2 regions of the Variovorax sp. 05T418 genome follow, and region 1 is predicted to be linked to the other one. Evidence: riboswitches for the same ligand, from Rfam matches in the RefSeq annotation. Region 1 holds a riboswitch; the other holds the start of a gene.
The links. Region 1 has a riboswitch for glycine ahead of AC1DMS_RS08330 (D-amino acid dehydrogenase). Riboswitches for the same ligand answer to the same signal wherever they lie in the genome.
Positions count from the first base shown of each region.

Region 2: linked by a shared signal. The riboswitch ahead of gcvT (glycine cleavage system aminomethyltransferase GcvT) and the one ahead of AC1DMS_RS08330 (D-amino acid dehydrogenase) in region 1 are both predicted to bind glycine.

Region 1 is NZ_JBFTLJ010000003.1:501,899-509,676, forward strand. It holds gene AC1DMS_RS08300 (glycosyltransferase) at 1-432, opposite strand, end outside; gene AC1DMS_RS08305 (hypothetical protein) at 544-771, shown strand; gene rfbC (dTDP-4-dehydrorhamnose 3,5-epimerase) at 764-1,312, opposite strand; gene rfbA (glucose-1-phosphate thymidylyltransferase RfbA) at 1,309-2,208, opposite strand; gene rfbD (dTDP-4-dehydrorhamnose reductase) at 2,249-3,139, opposite strand; gene rfbB (dTDP-glucose 4,6-dehydratase) at 3,136-4,218, opposite strand; glycine riboswitch at 4,446-4,552, shown strand; gene AC1DMS_RS08330 (D-amino acid dehydrogenase) at 4,643-5,944, shown strand; gene AC1DMS_RS08335 (FIST signal transduction protein) at 5,971-7,251, opposite strand; gene AC1DMS_RS08340 (PhaM family polyhydroxyalkanoate granule multifunctional regulatory protein) at 7,297-7,778, opposite strand, start outside.
Region 2 is NZ_JBFTLJ010000002.1:478,635-486,412, reverse strand. It holds gene gcvP (aminomethyl-transferring glycine dehydrogenase) at 1-2,584, opposite strand, end outside; gene gcvH (glycine cleavage system protein GcvH) at 2,637-3,008, opposite strand; gene gcvT (glycine cleavage system aminomethyltransferase GcvT) at 3,054-4,232, opposite strand; glycine riboswitch at 4,278-4,393, opposite strand; glycine riboswitch at 4,406-4,496, opposite strand; gene AC1DMS_RS05580 (hypothetical protein) at 4,528-5,076, opposite strand; gene AC1DMS_RS05575 (TRAP transporter large permease) at 5,228-6,505, opposite strand; gene AC1DMS_RS05570 (TRAP transporter small permease) at 6,502-6,996, opposite strand; gene AC1DMS_RS05565 (TRAP transporter substrate-binding protein) at 6,993-7,778, opposite strand, start outside.

The DNA of each region.
Region 1 (7,778 bases):
CAGGTCCTCAACGACGAACATGCCTCCGTCCTCAAGACGCGGAAAATAGCGAGCAAAAGAACGGATGATGTCGCCGGATCGGTGCGAGCCGTCGTCAATGACGAGGTCGAACTTCGGCGAATGCGCGGCGATAGCCTCCTCCACTTCATTGGTGTTGGCATCTCCTACGACGACACCGATACGCGGATCACCGTAAATGAGCTGCCGGCACGCCTCGTTGATGTCACACCCGACAATTTTCGTAGCTCTAGGGAAAAATTCGGACCAGATCTCCAGAGATCCGCCGTTCTGGATGCCAATTTCCAGAACCCGCAGGGACTGGTCGACAAGTTCGAAAAACAGCCGCTCATAGATCGAAATGTAGATCGACCATTTGTCCGAAAGCTTGCCTTGGTGCCTGGAATAGAGTGTTGCGAGTGTGCTGCGTGCCATATAGTTGTTTTGTTGATGCGCCGCTCAGCCGAAGCGTCGCTCGAAAAAAGACGTATGGATGGGAATGGGCGTCGCAGAAACGAACTCCCTCGGATTGCTTGCAAGAATCAGGTGGACAAAGCCCGCAATGACTTTCATACGCTTCTAGTCGACCATGGCGAGCAAGTTCAGCGCCAGGACTTCGGCGCTGCCGACAAGCAGGCCCGCAGCAAGAGACGAGCGCCCAGCACTCAATCGGGCTACAGGCCGATAGCGCCGGCTGTTCGCAAATATGAATATCTTTTGAAGCAGCAGCTCGACTCGGGCAATACCTATCCGACCTATCCGAGCCTCAACTGAATACTTCTGCACTGGCAAAGTCGGCGCCAGCTTCGTCTTTGGCCGATAACTGGGGCGCCATGCCGATGGCTGGCCATTGGATATTCAAGGCGGCATCATTCCAGACAATGCTGCGCTCATGCGCCGGCGCATAGTAATCAGTGGTCTTGTACAAGAACTCCGCCGTCTCGCTCAGCACCAGAAACCCGTGCGCAAACCCCTCAGGCACCCACAACTGCCTATGGTTGTCCTCGCTGAGCTCCACCCCCACCCATTTGCCAAAGCTTGGCGACGACCTGCGGATGTCCACCGCCACATCGAACACCGCGCCGCGCACCACGCGCACCAGCTTGCCCTGCGGCTGCTGGATCTGGTAGTGCAGCCCGCGCAGCACGCCCTTGGCCGAGCGCGAATGGTTGTCCTGCACGAACTCGACGTGCCGGCCGACCGCCTCATCGAACGCCTTGCCGTTGAAGCTCTCATAGAAAAAGCCGCGCGCATCGCCGAAGACCTTCGGCTCGATGACCAGCACTTCAGGAATCGCGGTAGGTGTTGCCTTCACGAGCGCACCTCCTCCGCCAGCAAATGGTTCAGATATTTGCCGTAGCCGTTCTTTTGCAGCGGCACGGCAAGCTTTGCCAATTGCTCGCGATCGATGAATCCATTGCGCCACGCAATCTCTTCAGGACACGCAATCTTGAGCCCTTGCCGATGCTCCAGGGTCTGGATGAACTGCGCGGCCTCCAGCAGGCTCTCGTGCGTGCCGGTATCCAGCCAGGCATAGCCGCGCTGCATGATCTGCACGTTGAGCTGGTCCAGGTCGAGGTAGGCTTGGTTGACCGCCGTGATCTCCAGTTCGCCGCGCGCGCTGGGCTTCACGGCCTTGGCGATCTCGACCACCTGGTTGTCATAGAAGTACAGGCCCGTCACGGCATAGCTGCTCTTGGGCTTGACCGGCTTCTCCTCGATGCTGCTGGCCTTGCCCTTGGCATCGAAGGCCACCACGCCGTAGCGCTCGGGGTCATGCACGTGGTAGGCGAAGACGGTGGCGCCGGAGGGCTTCGAATCGGCATCGGCCAAGAGGTGCGCGAAGTCATGGCCGTAGAAGATGTTGTCGCCCAGCACCAGCGCGCTCGGCGAATTGCCTACGAATTTGTCGCCGATGATGAAGGCCTGCGCGAGGCCATCGGGGCTGGGCTGCACCGCGTACTGCAGGTTGATGCCCCACTGGCTGCCATCGCCCAGCAGCTGCTGGAAGCGCGGCGTGTCCTGCGGCGTGCTGATGATCAGGATGTCGCGCATGCCGCCGAGCATGAGCGTGCTGAGCGGGTAGTAGATCATCGGCTTGTCGTACACCGGCAGCAGCTGCTTGCTGAGCGCGAGCGTGGCGGGGTGCAGCCGGGTGCCGGAGCCGCCGGCCAGGATGATGCCTTTGCGTTGCGTGGTCTTCGTGGTCATTGTGTTGTGTTCTCCGCTTCTTGCTTGCTTGCTTCGCTTGTCAAAGGGTCTCGCGCAGCATGCGGGCCACGCCCTGCTGCCAGTGCGGCAGCACCAGGCCGAAGGTGGTCTGCAGCTTGCGCGTGTCCAGGCGCGAGTTGGCGGGGCGCGTCGCGGGCGTGGGGAAGGCGCTGGTGGGCACGGGGTCGACGGCTTCGGGTCCGGCCTTGAGTTCGACGCCGGCCGCCTTGGCCTGCTCGATCACGAAGCGCGCATAACCGTGCCAGGTGGTCTCGCCGCCGGCCACCGCGTGATACAGGCCGGCCTTGGCCGGGTCCTGCAGCGTGGCGCGGATGGCATGCGCCGTGACGTCGGCCAGCAGCTCGGCACCGGTGGGCGCGCCGAACTGGTCGTTGATGACGGTCAGGCGATCGCGCTCCTCGGCGATGCGCAGCATGGTCTTGGCAAAGTTGCCGCCGCGCGCGGCATAGACCCAGCTGGTGCGGAAGATCAGGTGCTTCGCGCAGTGCCTGGCCACCAGTTGTTCGCCTTCGAGCTTGGTGCGGCCGTACACGCTGAGGGGGCCGGTGGCGTCGTCTTCTTTCCAGGGCGTGCTGCCGCTGCCGTCGAAGACGTAGTCGGTGGAGTAGTGCACCATGAGCGCGCCGATCTGCTGCGCGGCCTCGGCCACCACGCCGGGCGAGGTGGCGTTGAGCTTGCGCGCGAACTCGGGCTCGCTCTCGGCCTTGTCGACGGCGGTGTGGGCCGCGGCATTGACGATAACGTCGGGGCGCACCTTGAGTACGGTGTCGGCCAGTTGCTCGGGGCGGCTGAAGTCGGCGTTGAAGTCTGTGCTGTCGAAGTCGAGCGCAACCAGCTCGCCCAGCGGCGCGAGGCTGCGTTGCAGCTCCCAGCCGACCTGGCCGCCCTTGCCCAGCAGCAGCAGCTTCATGCCGCAGCCTTGGCCGCGGGGGCGGCGTCGTATTGCTTCTCGACCCATTCGCGGTAAGCGCCGCTTTGCACGTTGCGCACCCATTCGCCATGGGCCAGGTACCACTCGACGGTCTTGCGGATGCCGCTGTCGAAGGTTTCGGCGGGCTTCCAGCCGAGTTCGCGCTCGAGCTTGCGCGCATCGATGGCGTAGCGCCGGTCGTGGCCGGGGCGGTCGGTGACGTAGCTGATCTGCTCTTTGTAGGGCTTGCCGTCGGCGCGCGGGCGCAGTTCGTCGAGCAGCGCGCAGACGGTGTTGACGATCTCGATGTTGGGCTTCTCGTTCCAGCCGCCGACGTTGTAGGTCTCGCCGAGCCGGCCGGCTTCGAGCACGCGGCGGATGGCGCTGCAGTGGTCCTTCACGTAGAGCCAGTCGCGCACCTGCATGCCGTCGCCATACACGGGCAGCGGCTTGCCGGCCAGGGCGTTGACGATCATCAGCGGGATGAGCTTCTCGGGGAAGTGGAAGGGCCCGTAGTTGTTGGAGCAGTTGGTGGTGACGACCGGCAGGCCGTAGGTGTGGTGCCAGGCGCGCACGAGGTGGTCGCTCGCGGCCTTGCTGGCCGAGTAGGGGCTGTTGGGCTCGTACTTGTTTTCTTCGGTGAAGGCGGGGTCGGTCTTGGAGAGCGAGCCGTAGACCTCGTCGGTCGACACGTGCAGGAAGCGGAAGGCGGCTTTCTGCTCGGCCGGCAGCGCGCTCCAGTGGCCGCGCACGGACTCGAGCAGGCGGAAGGTGCCCAGCACGTTGGTCTGCACGAAGTCCTCGGGGCCGTGAATGGAGCGATCGACGTGCGATTCCGCAGCAAAGTTCACGATGGCGCGCGGTTTGTGCTCGGCCAGGAGGCGGTCGACCAGCGCGCTGTCGCCGATGTCGCCCTGCACGAAGATGTGCCGCGGGTCGCCCTTGAGAGACGCGAGCGTCTCGAGGTTGCCGGCATAGGTCAGCTTGTCGAGGTTCACGACAGGCTCGTCGCTCTGCGCCAGCCAGTCGAGTACGAAGTTGGCGCCGATAAAGCCCGCGCCGCCGGTTACCAGGATCATGAGTCTCCCCGAAGTTTCGAATCAATGACAATTATCCCATTGGTCCGAATTGTCAAAATTCATGGTTGGCGGCTTTGCGGTCCCCGCCTACAATCGTTTCACTGCAGGAGAGCGAGTAGTACCTATTACTACTTCACCGAAGGCGCAAACTCCCATAAACGCTCAGGTTGGCCCACAGATTCCTTGAAGTTCTTTCAAAGAGTTGCGTGGCACGTACTGCATCAACTGACAAGCCGTCTGGAGAGCCATCACCTCGCGTGATGCACCGAAGGAGCAAACCCGTTGCAAGGTGCAACAGGTGAATCTCTCAGGTACCAAGGACAGGGGGAGCGGCAACTTGGACGGCGTTCGTCCGGTTGCTTGCTATTGAATCAGTAGCACACCAAGTCCGCCGTTCAAGTGCCAATCTTCAAAGGTACTTGAAATGCGTGTGATCGTTCTTGGCGCCGGCCTGCTCGGCGTGACTTCTGCTTACTACCTCCAGCAACTCGGCCACGAGGTGACCGTGATCGACCGGCAGGCCACGCCGGCCGCCGAAACCAGCTTTGCCAACGGCGGGCAGATCTCCGTCAGCCATGCCGAACCCTGGGCCAACCCGAGCGCGCCGCTCAAGGTGCTGCAATGGCTCGGCAAGGAAGACGCTCCGCTGCTCTTTCGCATCCGCGCCGACATGCGCCAATGGCTCTGGGGCCTGCAGTTCCTGCGCGAATGCACGCCGGCGCGCACCCGGCACAACATCGAGCAGATCGTGCGCCTGGGCACCTACAGCCGCGAGGTGCTGCAGCAGCTGCGTGCCGACGCCGGCCTCCAATACGACCAGCGCACGCAGGGCATCCTGCACTTCTATACGACGCAGAAGGAGTTCGACGGCGCCCTCCAGCCCGCCGAGCAGATGCGCGCATTGGGTTGCGAACGCCAGGTGATCTCGGCCGACGAAGCCGTGAAGATCGAGCCCGCCCTCGCCCACATCCGCCCGAAGCTGGCGGGTGCCACCTACACGGCGGAGGACGAGTCCGGCGACGCGAATCTTTTTGCACGCGAGCTGGCAAAGCGCGCGGCCGCAGCGGGCGTGAAGTTCCTCATGAGCCACACGGTGACCGCGCTGCGTGAGGCCGGCGGCCGCATCGATCATGTCGAAGCCACCGACAGCGAAGGCCGCTTCCAGCGCATCCGCGGCGACGCCTTCGTGCTCGCGATGGGTTCGCTGAGCCCGATCGTTGCCGCGCCGCTGGGCATTCGGCTGCCGATCTATCCGGCCAAGGGCTACTCGGTGACGCTGCCGGTGAAGGACGCCTCCAGGGCGCACCAGGTCTCGCTGACCGACGACGAGTTCAAGCTCGTGTTCTCGCGCTACACCTCGGCTTCCGGCGACCGCCTGCGCATTGCCGGCACGGCCGAGCTCAACGGCTACGACCGCGACCTGAACCGCGTGCGCTGCGAGGCGATCGTGCGGCGCGTCGAGGAGCTCTTTCCGGGTGCCGGCGACACCACGCAGGCCCAGTTCTGGACCGGCCTGCGCCCCGCGACGCCAAGCAACGTGCCGCTGATCGGCAAGACGAAACTGCCGAACCTGTTCCTCAACACCGGCCACGGCACGCTCGGCTGGACGCATGCCTGCGGCTCGGGCAAGTCGATTGCGCGCATCGTGAGCGGACTCGCGCCCGAGGTCGACTTTGCGTTCACCGGCATGCCTGCGCCGGCAGCGCGCGTGCTGCAGCCGGCCTGAATGCCGGCAGGCAGGGCGAGGGAGACTCAGTCCTTGCTGGTGAACACCGTCAGCACGCCGGTGTAGCCGTACAGGTGGTGGCGCGCGATCTCGCCTGCGGCGAAGAAGCCGACCAGCGGCACGTCGCCCAGCGCATGCCGCACGATCTGCAGCTCGGCGCCCGGCGCGCCGAAATGCGGCCCGCCGCGTCCCGAGCAGCTCACGTACACCGCGCCCGCGATGCGGCGCGCCGGATGCGGCGCCGCTTCGGCCTCCCCGGCCGCGACGGCGCGTGCGGTGGCCAGCGTCTGCTCCTCGGGCTCGAGTTCCTCCCGGATTTCCGCGCAGATGCGCATCAGGTCGGCGCGCGCGGCCTGCGCATTGCGGCGGCAGAAGGTCAGGCGCATGCCCGCCTCGGCCACGTCGGCAATCGCGATGCCGCGGCGCGTGGGGTCCAGGCCGATGATGTGGCGCACCAGCACATCGGCGCCCAGGTCGCCCGTGCGGCGAATGCCGTCGCTGCCCGCGTCGGCAAGGCCCACCAGCGTGGCGCGCACGGCGTCGATGGCTTCCTGCGGCCGCTCGAGCGACACCTGCAGGTCGGCCAGCAGCACGTCGAGCGCGGGTTCGCCGTCGAGCTTGAGCAGCAGGTTGCCATCGGCCTCGGTGATCTCGCGCTCGCGCCCCGCGCCCGAGCGCAGCGGCTGGCAGCCCTGGGTGACTCGCGACACCAGCCGCACGCCCTCGCCGAACACCACGCCCGACAGGCCGCCCGAGAACACGCCGCCCGCGGCGCCGTGCCCGCGGATGTTGCCGTTGCCGCCCACCGCGAACTGCAGCGCGCCGCCGCGGCCCGACGAGAGCCCGCCGAACAGGTAGCCGGTGTCGGTGCGGCCCGCCATCTCGCCGATGAGTTCGGTCAGGTCGGGCGTGGCGGGGTCCGCGTGCACCAGCGCCGTGTGGGCCTCGAAGCCGCTCATTTCCGAATTGCCCAGCGGCGCCACGCCGGAGAACACGCGGTACTGGTCGCTGGGCAGCGCGCAGAGCATCAGGCTGAGGCCAGGCTCGTCGAAATATTCGGCGTTGTTGGCCGAGACGCCGATGCCGACCGTGCCCGACCAGTCGGTGACCTCGGGCAGTTCGGCGCTCAGGTGGTCGAGGATGTCCTGCGCGTCCGCCGCGTAATGGTCGGTGATGTAGAGCAGCCCGAGCGTGGGCGATGCCGCGTAGTCGGGCAGCGCCATCTGCGCGCGCAACTGGGCCAGCACGAGGCCGGCTGCCATGCGCCATTGCGGGTGGGTGGCATGGCCGGAAGGAAACAGCTTCATGATGCGTGCCAACCCGTTCTCTTCAAGAAAGATGTGTGTATGACGTCAGCGGCGGCCGGTCGTTCGCTTGCGCGCGGCGGCCGATGCCTTCTTGGCGGCGGCGGGCGCTGCCGCCTTCCTGGCCGCGGGTTTCGAAGCCGCGGGAGCATTAGCCGCCGGCTGGGCCATGGCCGGCACCTTGAGCTGGGCTGCATCCTGCAGCGCCGAGCTCGCGATCTGCTGGAACTGCTCGGTCAGCGAGCCCCACCATTGCATCGGATCGATCACGCCGGCGGCGCCATTGCCGCCCGAAGCGGCAGCGGCCGAAGCCGGCTTGCTGCGCGCCTTCTTCGCCAGTGCCGGGGCTTCTTCTTCCTCGGGCTCGGCTTCCGGTTCGGCCGGCGCAGCGGCTGCTGCAGGTGCCGGAGCAGCGGCAGGCGCCACGGCGGCCGCCTGCTTGGTGAACGCGCTGGCGATATCTTCCATCCGCACGTTCATGCCGCGCAAGGTCGAAAGTGTCATCTTTTGCACTTCGAGCGCCTGGATGG
Region 2 (7,778 bases), on a different contig from region 1:
GTTCCACCATCAGCGTGCCGGGCACCGGGAAGCTCAGCGTGGGCGCATGGAAGCCGTAGTCGATCAGCCGCTTGGCCACGTCTTCGGCGGTGACACCGCTGCTGTCCTTGAGCGGGCGCAGGTCGAGGATGCACTCATGCGCGACGTGGCCGTTGGGGCTCGCGTACAGCGTGGGGTAGTGGTCCTTGAGGCGCGCGCTGATGTAGTTGGCGCTCAGGATCGCGGTTTCAGTGGCCGCCTGCAGGCCCTTGGCGCCCATCATGCGGCAGTACATCCAGCTGATCGGCAGCACGGCCGCATTGCCGAGCGGCGCGGCCGAGACGGCGCCGACGCCGTTGGACGCCACGCCGGCCGTCGCATGGCCCGGCAGGTAGGGCACGAGGTCTTCGACCACGCACACCGGGCCCACGCCCGGGCCGCCGCCGCCGTGCGGAATGCAGAAAGTCTTGTGCAGGTTCAGGTGGCTGACGTCGCCGCCGAACTCGCCCGGCGCGGCCACGCCGACCAGCGCATTCATGTTGGCGCCGTCCACGTACACGCGGCCGCCGTGCTCATGCACCAGTTCGCAGAGCTCCTTCACGCGGGTTTCGAACACGCCGTGCGTGCTCGGGTAGGTGATCATCACGGCCGCGAGCTTGTCGCTGTGCTTCTCGCAGGCGCGCCTGAGGTCGTCCATGTCGACGTTGCCCTGCGCGTCGCAGGCCGTCACCACCACCTGCAGGCCCACCATCTGTGCGCTCGCGGGGTTGGTGCCGTGCGCCGACGAGGGAATGAGGCAGATGTTGCGGTGCCCCTGGCCGTTGGCCTCGTGGAAGGAGCGGATGGCCAGCAGGCCGGCGTACTCGCCCTGCGAGCCCGCGTTGGGCTGCAGGCTGATGCCCGCGTAGCCGGTGGCTTCGCAGAGCCAGGCGCGCAGCTGCGCGTCGAGCTGGGCATAGCCCACCAGCTGCTCGGCCGGCGCAAAGGGATGGATGTTCGCGAACTCGGGCCAGGTGATCGGGATCATCTCGCTGGTCGCGTTGAGCTTCATGGTGCAGCTGCCGAGCGGGATCATGCTGCGGTCGAGCGCCAGGTCCTTGTCCGACAGGCTGCGGATGTAGCGCAGCATCGCGGTTTCGCTCTTGTGGGTGTTGAACACCGGGTGCGTGAGAAAGGCGCTGGTGCGGCGCAGGTCCTCGGGCAGGCGCGGCACAGCGTTGGCCAGGTCGTCGAAGCGCGGCATCGGCGTGCCGGCGGGCACGAACAGCGCCCAGAGCGTTTCGATGTCGGCGCGCGTGGTGGTCTCGTCCAGCGAGATGCCCAGGTGCTGCTGCAGCCGCTGGCGCAGGTTGACGCCCGCGGCCTGGGCGCGTTCGATGATCTTGGGCGTGTCGTCGCCGGTGCGGATGGTCAGCGAATCGAAGGCGGTGCCGTTGACTGGCTCGCGGCCCATCTGCGCGAGGCCCTGCGCGAGGATGGCCGTGAGCGCAGCCACGCGCTGCGCAATGCGCGTGAGGCCGTCGGGGCCGTGGTACACGGCATACATGCTGGCCACCACGGCCGGCAGCACCTGCGCGGTGCAGATGTTGGAAGTGGCCTTCTCGCGGCGGATGTGCTGCTCGCGCGTCTGCAGCGCAAGGCGGTAGGCGGGCTGGCCGTGGGTGTCGACGCTCACGCCTACCAGGCGGCCCGGCAGCGAGCGCTTGAACTCGTCGCGGCAGGCCAGGTAGGCCGCGTGCGGGCCGCCGTTGCACATCGGCATGCCGAAGCGCTGCGTGGTGCCGCAGACGATGTCGGCGTCCCATTCGCCCGGCGGCGCGAGCAAAGTGAGCGCGAGCAGGTCGGCAGCCACGCAGAAGGCGGCGTCGCACTGGTGCGCATGGCCCGCGAGCGGACGCAGGTCGTGCACGTGGCCGGTGGTGGCGGGGTACTGCGCGAGCACGCCGAAGAATTCGCCGCTCACCATCAGGTGCGGCAGCGTCTCGGACACGGTGCTCACCTTCACCTCGATGCCCAGCGGCGCGGCGCGCGTCCTGATGACCTCGATGGTCTGCGGATGGCAGTCGCCCGACACCAGGAACACGTTGCTCTTGCTTTTCACGCTGCGCTTGGCGAGCGTCATCGCCTCGGCGGCCGCAGTGGCTTCGTCGAGCATCGAGGCATTGGCGATGGCCATGCCCGTGAGGTCGCACACCATGGTCTGGAAGTTGAGCAGGGCTTCCATGCGGCCTTGCGAAATCTCGGCCTGGTAGGGCGTGTAGGCCGTGTACCAGGCGGGGTTCTCGAGCACGTTGCGCAGGATGACGCCCGGCGTGTGCGTGCCGTAGTAGCCCTGGCCGATGAAGCTCCTGAAGACCTTGTTCTTTGCCGCGATCGCCTTGAGCTCGGCCAGTGCATCGGCCTCGGTGGCGGGCGCCGGCAGCCGCATCGGCTTGGCGCGGCGGATGGCCGCGGGCACGATGCCGTCGATGAGCTCGGCGCGCGTTTCCGAACCGATCACCGGCAGCATGCGCGCCTCGTCCGCCGCATCGATGCCAATGTGGCGGGCGAGAAACTCTTCGGCGTTCTCCAGTTGTTGCAAAGAGGGAAGGGCGGGAATCGGCATGGCGGGTGAAGGCTCGGGAATGAGGAAAAAGGCGGCTTGCGAACTCGGCGGATCAGGACTCGGCAGCGAACTTGTCGTAGCTGGCGGCGTCGAGCAGCGCGTCGAGCTGCGCGGGTTCGCTGAGCTTGACCTTGAAGAACCAGCCGGCGGCCAGCGGATCGGTGTTGGCGAGCGAGGGATCGGCGCGCAGGGCTTCGTTCACTTCGGTGATCTCGCCCGACACGGGCATGAACACATCGGCTGCGGCCTTGACCGATTCGACGACACCGGCCACCTCGCCCTGGGCAAAGGTCTTGCCGACTTCGGGCAGGTCGACAAAGACCACGTCGCCGAGCGCGTCCTGCGCATGCACGGTGATGCCGACAGTGGCTGCACTGCCTTCGGCCGAGACCCATTCGTGGTCCTTGGTGTACTTGATGCTCATGGTGGAAAACTCCTCGTGGAAAAAAGATGATCGGGGGCGCAGCGCCTAGCCGCGGTAGTAGCGGGTGGGCACGAAAGGCAGCGTCGAGACTTCCATCGGCACCGGCTTGCCGCGCACGATGGCCTGCACGCGCGTGCCGGGCTCGGAATACGCGGTGGCCACGTAGCCCATGGCGATCGGTCGGTCGGCCGTCGGACCGAGCAGGCCGCTCGTGACAAAGCCGATGTCCTTGCCCTCGAAGGACTGCAGCACCGTGCCGTCGCGCACCGGAATGCGTTCCAGCGCCACGAGGCCGACGCGCTTGCGCTTGAGCGTGTCGTGGTCGGTGTGGCCCGCGGCGCCGGCCGTGGCGGCGGCGAGCTGGGCCAGCACCCGGGCCGCGCCCGGAAAGCCGCCTTCGCGCGCGCCGCCGGTGCGGCGCACCTTCTGGATCGCCCAGTTGAGCGAGGCCTCGACCGGCGTGGTGGTGGTGTCGATGTCGTTGCCGTAGAGGCACAGCCCCGCTTCCAGCCGCAGCGAATTGCGCGCGCCCAGGCCGATGGGCTCGACCTCGGGCTGCGCCAGCAGCAGGCGGGCCAGCGCCTCGGCATTCTGGCCGGCCACCGAGATCTCGAAGCCGTCTTCGCCGGTGTAGCCGCTGCGCGTGGCAAAGGCCGGAATGCCGCCGATCTGCACCGCGCCGCCGGTCATGAACACGAAGCGCTCGATGCCGGGCGACAGCCGCGCCAGCACCGCGGCCGCCTGCGGCCCCTGCAATGCGAGCAGCGCGTGGTCGGGCATGGGCTGCACATCGCAGCGTGCGCCGATCTTCTGCCGGATGTGGGCGATGTCCGCCACCTTGCAGGCGCCGTTGACGATCACGAAGATCGAGCCGTGGCCTTCGTTGAAGAACATCAGGTCGTCGAGGATGCCGCCCTCGTCGTTCAGCAGCAGCCCGTAGCGCTGCTTGCCGGGCGCAAGGTCGATCACGTCGACCGGCATCAGCGTTTCGAAGGCGGCCGCGGCGTCCGGGCCGACCAGGCGCAGCTGGCCCATGTGCGAGATGTCGAACAGGCCGGCGGCGTTGCGCGTGTGCCTGTGCTCGGCCATGAGGCCGGCGGGGTACTGCACCGGCATCGAATAGCCCGCAAAGGGCACCATGCGGGCACCGAGCTCCACGTGCAGGCCGTACAGCGGGGTCTTCAGGAGTTGTTCGGCGGAAGAGGAATCGGAGGAAGCGGCCACGGGGCACTCCAAAGGGGCAGACGAATTCCATGGCGCGAGCCATGGGCCACCCCTGCTGTCCGCTTTACCTGAGAGATTCGCCCCACGATCGGGGTTTGCTCCTTCGGTGGGCCGGCGCATCGCGTCGATGCAAGCAACAGCCTCTCTCCAGCAAGGAAGCGCCGGCATGCGCCAACGCTGTGTCAGTCCTTTTGCCTGAGCGTTCGGGAAACCCCTGCGCCTTCGGCGGCCCCGGCTGGCGGGGCTCTCTCCTGACCATGGGAGTGTAGTGGATCGCGGGCGGCCGGTCTGCGGCTCAGTGCACGGTCTCGGCCGGCGGCAGCAGCCGGTCGATGCGCTCGCGCAGCGATTCGGCCCGCTCGGCGCCGGCGGTTTTCTCGACCTCGGTGAGCATCAGCGCGGCGATGGTCAGCATCGCGCCGCGGTCGCGCGCCTCGCGCAGGGCATCGCGCATCTGCAGCGCGAACTTGGGGTCGCGCCGCACGAACATGCGCTCGCAGATGTCGAACAGGAACATGCGCGTGGTGGCCAGCGAGCGCTTGCCGTCGAAGTTGTCGGCCGAGGCGGCGAGTTGGATCGGGTCGGCCGCGGGTACCGGGGCGGGCGGCTGGGCCACGGCCTGCGCCGCCGCGGCAGCCACCGGCTGCGCGTCCTGCAGATAGCCCTGGCGCATCAGCGCCTGGATCGCCTGCTCGGCTTCGGTGCGGCTGGCGAACAGCGGGCTGAAATCGGTCAGCGAACGCCGGCCGTCGGCCATCAGCAGCAAGGCGCGTTCGCGCTGGCTCAACGTGCGCTGGCGGCCCTGGAGTTCGTCGCGTGCCTTGTCGGTCTTGGTGGGAAACATGGCGCCACAGCTTTTGGGGATCGAGGGCTGAAGCATCGTTGCAAGCGGTGACATCTTCATGAAACGTTTGCCTTACAGCGCCCCGGCAGCGCAAAAAAAAGCAGCCTGCGAACAGGCTGCCGTTTCTTCCTTGTTTTTCGCGCCGTTTCAGCTACTTGGCATACACCAGGTCGCGCAGCGCCAGCGATATCCACGGCACGTAGGTGATCACCAGCAGGCAGGCCAGGATCACGAGCACGAACGGCACCAGGTACTTCACGATCCGGTCCAGCGAGATGCGCGCCACCGTGCAGGCCGCGAACAGGTTCACGCCGAAGGGCGGGGTGATCATGCCCAGGGCGAGGTTCACCACCATGATGAGCCCGAAGTGCACCGGGTCGATGCCGAAGTGCACCGCCACCGGCGCAAGGATGGGCGCGAGCACGATGATGGCCGCGCTGGTCTCGATGAACATGCCGATGATGAACAGCGCCGCGTTCACGCCCAGAAGGAACATCGCGGGCGACTTCAGCACTTCCTGCAGCCAGTGGCCGATGGCGTCGGGCACCCCCGCGCGCGTGATCAGGAACGCGAACAGGCCCGCGTTGGCGATGATGAACATGATCACCGCCGACGACAGCACCGACTTGCGCAGGATCACGTACAGGTCCTTGGGCTTGATCTCGCGGTAGATCACCACGCCCACCACCAGCGCATAGAACACCGCCACGGCCGAGGCTTCGGTCGGCGTGAAGATGCCGCCGTAGATGCCGCCCAGGATGATGACGGGCATCAGCAGCGCCCAGCCGGCCTGCCACAGCGCCTTGCCAAACGGCATGCGGCCGTCGCCGTCGTTCTTGCCCCAGCCCTTCCACTTGCAGAAGGCCCAGACGAACAGCATGAGCGCCAGGCTGATGAGAATGCCGGGGCCGAAGCCCGCGATGAACAGCTCGCCGATCGACACCTCGGCGCTCACGCCGTACAGGATCATCGGGATCGAGGGCGGGATGATCACGCCGAGTTCGGCGCTCGTGGCCTGCAACGCGGCCGCGTAGGCCGTGGGATAGCCGTGCTTGATGAGCGCCGGAATCAGGATCGCGCCAATGGCAAAGGTGGTGGCCACCGACGAGCCCGACACCGCCGCAAAGATCATGCAGGTGAGCACGCAGGTCATCGGCAGGCCGCCCTGCACGCCGCCCACGATGCTCTTGGCAAACTCGACCAGCCGCCGCGAGATGCCGCCCGTTTCCATCAGGTTGCCGGCCAGGATGAAGAACGGAATGGCCGCCAGCGGAAACTTGTTGATCGAATTGAACATCTCCTTGACGGAGATCAGCATGTTGGCATTGGCCACCTGGATGCCCAGGATCGAGGCGAGCCCGATGGAAACCGCAACAGAAACCGACAGTGCAAAACACAGCACCATCGTTGCAACCATGACTGGTGTCATTGCGCAGTCTCCAGCTCAAGCCGCTTGGGATCGAGAAAATTCCCAACGATGCCGAACAGGCAGAAGACGGAACCGACCGGCAGCGCCAGGTACGACCACATCATCGACAGGCTTTCGAGGCCGGCCATCGACTGCACGCGGCCGCGCATCGCGTAGTCCCAGCCCCACCAGAGAATGACCAGCATCAGGATGAGCGCGGCAATGCTCACCACGGCGTCGAGCACGCGCTTGACGCGCGGCGGGCTCCAGCGGTAGAGCACGTCCACGCTCACCATGGCACCCTGGCGAAACGCCATCGGAATGCCCAGGAACACCATCCAGATCAGGCTCACGCGGATCAGGATCTCGCTCCACTCCGCGGGCTGCTCGAGCACGAAGCGCGTCACGATCTGGAACACGCCCAGTGCCGATGCAATGACCAGCATCAGGCAGGCGGCCAGCATCGAGGCGCCGGTGGTCCAGCGCTCGATGCCAAGGAATTTTTCTTTCACTTGTAGTCGCGGATCTTGTCGAGGTTGGCCTTGCCGAAGTCCTTCTCGAACTGCGCATTCACCGGTGCGAGCGCGGCCACGAACTTGGCCTTGTCGACGTTCTCGATCACGGTCATGCCCTTGGCGCGCAGGTCGGCCACGCCCTTGGCGTCGTCCTCGTCCACGCGGGCGCGGTTGGCCTTGGTGCCTTCCTTGGCGGCGTCCAGGAAGGCCTGCTTGTCGGCCGCGCTGAGCTTGTCGAACGCGGCCTTGTTCATCAGGAAGATGCAGGGCGAATAGACGTGGCCCGTGAGCGAAAGATGCTTTTGCACCTGGTCGAACTTGGCGGAGATGATCACCGGCAGCGGGTTCTCCTGGCCGTCGACCGTGCCCTGTTGCAGCGCAGTGAACACTTCGGGGAAGGCCATGGGCGTGGTGATGATGCCGAAGCCCTTGTAGGCGGCGATGTGCACCGGGTTCTCCATGGTGCGCATCTTCAGGCCCTTGAGGTCTTCGGGCGCCTTCACGTCGCGCTTGCTGTTGGTCATGTGGCGGAAGCCGTTCTCGGCCCAGGCCAGCGCCTTGAAGCCCTTGGCGTCGAACTTGGTGAGCAGGTCTTGGCCGATCGGGCCGTCGAGCACGGCGCGCGCATGGGCCTTGTCGCGGAACAGGAAGGGCACGTCGAGGATCTTGGTCTCGGGCACGAAGTTGGGCACCGGGCCGGTCGAGGAGAAGGCGAGCTCCTGCGTGCCCAGCTGCACCGCCTCGATCGATTCGCGCTCGCCGCCGAGCGAGCCGTTGTA